2 regions of the Pseudoalteromonas sp. AOP7-A1-14 genome follow, and region 2 is predicted to be linked to the other one. Evidence: predicted binding sites of a transcription regulator. Region 2 holds the regulator's gene; the other holds the start of a gene.
The links. Region 2 encodes MetJ, which represses methionine synthesis genes. Its sites were predicted from a motif close to TAGACGTCTAGACGTCTA; they were not measured.

Region 1: the regulator MetJ is predicted to act here: its motif matches at 1,546-1,563, upstream of metK (methionine adenosyltransferase).

What each region holds. Positions count from the first base shown of each region.
Region 1 covers NZ_JBQSVO010000003.1:9,667-12,087, reverse strand. Annotated here, with positions in the region: gene ACT3RM_RS00940 (START domain-containing protein) at 1-175, shown strand, start outside; gene metK (methionine adenosyltransferase) at 293-1,444, opposite strand; gene tkt (transketolase) at 1,744-2,421, shown strand, end outside.
Region 2 covers NZ_JBQSVO010000022.1:17,391-19,811, reverse strand. Annotated here, with positions in the region: gene ACT3RM_RS05760 (malic enzyme-like NAD(P)-binding protein) at 1-1,111, shown strand, start outside; gene metJ (met regulon transcriptional regulator MetJ) at 1,174-1,494, opposite strand; gene metB (cystathionine gamma-synthase) at 1,728-2,421, shown strand, end outside.

The sequences.
Region 1 (2,421 bases), on a different contig from region 2:
CAGCATTGAATATACCGCATTTGCAGATCCCGGAGGGTCATTGCCTTATTGGATAAGCAATAAAGTAGGTTTAAAAAGTGCGCTTAAAACGATGCAAGCTTTACGTGTTCAGCTCATTAATAAAGACTATACCAAGGCTGAGCAAGTGAGCGTGGTGGGTCAGTGTAGCGGGTGAGTTGGTTAAGCCGAGTTAGCTAAGTAAAGTTTTAGCATAACCTATTTTAATATCGGTCAGAAAAATACAAAAAAAGCGCCAAATGGCGCTTTTTTTGTATTTGCATAAAGGCTGGAATTAAAGGCCAGCTGCTGCACGAAGTGCGTCGGCTTTATCGGTGCGCTCCCAAGGGAATTCTTCACGACCAAAGTGACCATAAGCGGCTGTTGGTAGGTAAATTGGACGTTCAAGATCAAGCATTTGAATTAGGCCATATGGACGCAGGTCAAAGTGTTCACGAATAAGCTCGATTAAACGGCTTTCTTCTAACTTGCTGGTACCAAACGTTTCAACGCTGATTGAGGTAGGCTCTGCAACACCGATTGCGTAAGACACTTGTAGTTCACACTTATCAGCAAGGCCAGCAGCTACTACGTTTTTAGCAACGTAACGTGCAGCATATGCCGCTGAGCGGTCAACTTTTGATGGATCTTTACCAGAGAAAGCACCGCCACCGTGACGCGCCATGCCGCCGTAGGTATCAACAATGATTTTACGACCCGTTAAACCACAGTCACCCATAGGGCCGCCGATAACAAAACGACCTGTTGGGTTAATAAAGAACTTAGTTTCGCTGGTGATAAGCTCAGCTGGAAGTACTGGCTTGATGATAGTTTCCATCACTGCTTCTACTAAATCATTTTGTGAAATGTCTTCACTATGTTGAGTAGAAAGCACTACCGCATCAATACTTACTGGTTTGCCATTTTCGTATGCAAAAGTAACTTGTGATTTTGCATCTGGGCGTAACCAGTTGAGCTCTCCACTTTTACGTACTTGCGCTTGGCGCTGGACTAAGCGGTGTGAATAAGTCACTGGTGCAGGCATTAGCACTTCAGTTTCGTTACATGCGTAACCAAACATTAAGCCTTGGTCACCAGCGCCTTGCTCTTCGGGGCTTGTACGGTCAACACCTTGGTTGATGTCAGGAGACTGCTTACCAATAGTATTTAAAATTGCACACGAATCAGCATCAAAACCCATATCAGAATGAGTGTAACCAATTTCACGTATCGTTTTACGGGTGATTTCTTCAATATCAACCCAAGCACTCGTGGTGACTTCACCACCGACCATAACCATACCGGTTTTTACGTAAGTTTCGCACGCAACACGGGCATGAGAATCTTGCTCTAAAATGGCATCAAGTACCGCGTCAGAGATTTGATCTGCAATTTTATCCGGATGACCTTCAGAAACTGATTCAGAAGTAAATAAATGTTTTGCCATTGTATTTCTGCTCACAAATATTGCGCTTCACAAACGTCGGTAAGAGCGCTAAAAAATTAAGGGACGTATTTTATCTAAAACAAATATATTTGCATAGTATTTTTACGCCTAGACGTCTATTTAAATGCTAATTAACCTTACTAATAACTTTTTGTTCTTAAAAAATTTTCATAATGGCCAATTAAATAGGGTTTTTAATTGCACACAGCCCCCACAATAAGTAAGAATGGGTGTTCAATCCCAGTTGTTTGGGTAACATACAACAACCAGCGCAAACACAGTTAAAGGTAGGAGAATTCATGCCGTCTCGCAAAGAACTTGCAAACGCTATTCGCGTCTTATCAATGGACGCAGTTCAAAAGGCCAAATCTGGTCACCCTGGGGCCCCTATGGGCATGGCTGATATCGCAGAAGTATTATGGCGCGATTATCTAAACCACAATCCAACCAATCCAGAGTGGGTAGACAGAGATCGATTTATACTTTCAAACGGCCACGGTTCAATGCTTATCTATTCTCTACTGCATTTAAGTGGTTATGATTTACCAATTGACGAAATCAAAAACTTCCGTCAAATGCATTCTAAAACTCCGGGTCATCCAGAATATGGTTATGCGCCGGGTATTGAGACCACTACGGGGCCATTAGGTCAAGGGATCACAAACGCCGTCGGTATGGCCATTGCTGAAAAAGCACTTGCTGCACAGTTTAACCGTGAAGGCCACGATATTGTTGATCACCACACTTATACTTTTTTAGGTGATGGCTGTCTAATGGAAGGTATTTCTCACGAAGCGTGTTCACTTGCTGGCACTTTAGGGCTTGGCAAGTTAGTGGCATTTTGGGATGACAACGGTATTTCTATTGATGGTGAAGTTGAAGGTTGGTTTAACGACGACACACCAGCACGTTTTAAATCATATGGCTGGCATGTAATCAGTGGCGTCGATGGACACGATTCAGACGCTATTCGCGCA
Region 2 (2,421 bases):
GCCTGTACGCGAAATTGCCGCTGATCCTGCTAATGCTTATAAATATACTGGCAAAGGTAATACGGTTGCGGTGATCACAAACGGTACTGCTATTTTAGGATTGGGTAATTTAGGTCCGCTTGCTTCAAAACCTGTTATGGAAGGTAAAGCACTATTATTCAAGCGTTTTGCAGGTTTGGATTCAATTGATATTGAAGTAAAGCACCGCACAACAGAAGACTTTATCAATACTGTGGCTAATATCGCCGATACCTTTGGAGGTATCAATTTAGAAGATATTAAAGCTCCCGAGTGTTTTGAAATCGAAAAAGCCTTAATTGAGCGTTGTAGCATTCCAGTGTTTCATGATGACCAACACGGCACCGCGATTGTCACTGCTGCTGGTATGATCAACGCACTTGAAGTACAAGGTAAAGATATCGAAGATGCTATTATCGTATGTTTAGGTGCAGGCGCTGCCGCAGTTGCCTGTATGGAGCTATTAATTAAATGTGGTGCCCTGCGTGAACATATTTATATGCTTGATCGTAAAGGTGTTATTCACACACGCCGCGATGACCTGAACGAGTATAAGCAATTATTTGCTAACAATACGGATAAGCGCACCTTACAGGATGTTATTGAAGACGCTGATGTGTTTGTTGGTGTGTCGGGTCCTAACTTATTATCTGCTGAAGATTTAAAACTAATGGCAGACAGACCCGTGGTATTTGCTTGTTCGAACCCAGATCCAGAAATTTCTCCGGTGGTGGCTCACAATGCGCGTAATGATTTAATTATGGCAACAGGGCGTTCTGATTATCCAAACCAAGTAAACAATGTTTTATGTTTCCCGTTTATCTTTAGAGGCGCATTAGATGTACGCGCAACTGTGATTAATGACGAGATGAAAATTGCCGCCGTGGATGCTATTCGTAGTATTGCTAAAGAACCAGTACCTGCAGAGGTGATAAAGGCTTCTGGCGTTGATAGTTTAGAGTTTGGTGCAACTTATATTATCCCTAAGCCAATGGATCCGCGTTTATTGCCACGCATCGCTAAAGCGGTTGCGCAAGCAGCGATAGATTCGGGTGTAGCGCAAATAGATATGCCAGACAACTACATGGCGTAAAGTTAATATTAAAAAACCTCAGTAATTTACGTCGCTGAGGTTTTTTTATGCTTATTATAGAGCTACTCTTCGCTTAAGATGGGCACTTCTAGTCCCATTTCTTGCATTATTTTCTTCACTTCTTCAGGCACTTTTTCAGCGTTATCTTTACGTAAGTCTTCATCATTTGGTAAAGGTTGGCCGGTAAAAGCATGCAAGAATGCCTCACACAGTAGTTCGCTATTAGTTGCATGTCGTAAGTTATTAATTTGGCGGCGAGTACGCTCGTCAGTTAAAACTTTTAATACATTTAGCGGGATCGAAACGGTGATCTTTTTAACTTGCTCTGATTTTTTCCCGTGTTCTGCGTATGGGTGAATATATTCACCATTCCATTTAGCCATAAGATGTATCGTTGCCTCAGGTTATTAATTGTTTGCATAGCCTTTGCTACGCAAAGATGCCGAAATTCTATCTTGTTAAACAAGATAGTCAAATACTTGTTGTTTAGCCATCTAGGAGGTTAAAAGTTTTTACTGCTGTATATTCGTCTAATAACGCTATAAATGCTTTGACTTCTTATATTTGATCACCTAACCTTTTAGACGTCTAAACATCCAATTATATAGGTGACGATATGAGTCAAAAAAACAAAGCAACCATTACAGTGCGTAGTGGCATTGATGCCGATAAACACCATGGCGCAGTTGTACCGCCGCTTTATTTATCGACCACCTACTCATTTGCTGACTTTGACACTAAGCGTGCTTATGATTATGGTCGCAGCGGTAACCCAAATCGTGACATCTTAGCTGAAACCCTAGCCGAGCTTGAAGGCGGTGCTAAAGGCATTATTACTGCAACCGGTATGTCAGCGGTCCATTTAGCTACGCAACTGCTTAACAGCGACGATACACTGGTAATACCGCATGACTGTTACGGTGGCAGCTACCGATTATTTACTTCACTTGCTAAGCGAGGCTTGTTGAAGCTTGAGGTTTTGGATTTAACCAAAGCTGAAAATCACCAAAAAATTCTTGAAATAAAACCAAAACTAATTTGGATTGAAACCCCCAGTAACCCAATTTTACGCTTAACCGATATAAAAGCGATTACCACAATTGCAAAGCAGTGTGGCGCATTAGTGGGCGCAGACAATACCTTTTTATCGCCAGCTTTACAAAATCCTATTGAGTTTGGAGTTGATATTATAGTGCATTCAACCACTAAATATATTAATGGTCATTCTGACGTTGTGGGCGGTGCTGTGATTGCAGCTACTCAAGAGTTAGGTGATGAGCTTGCTTGGTGGGCAAACAATATAGGTATTA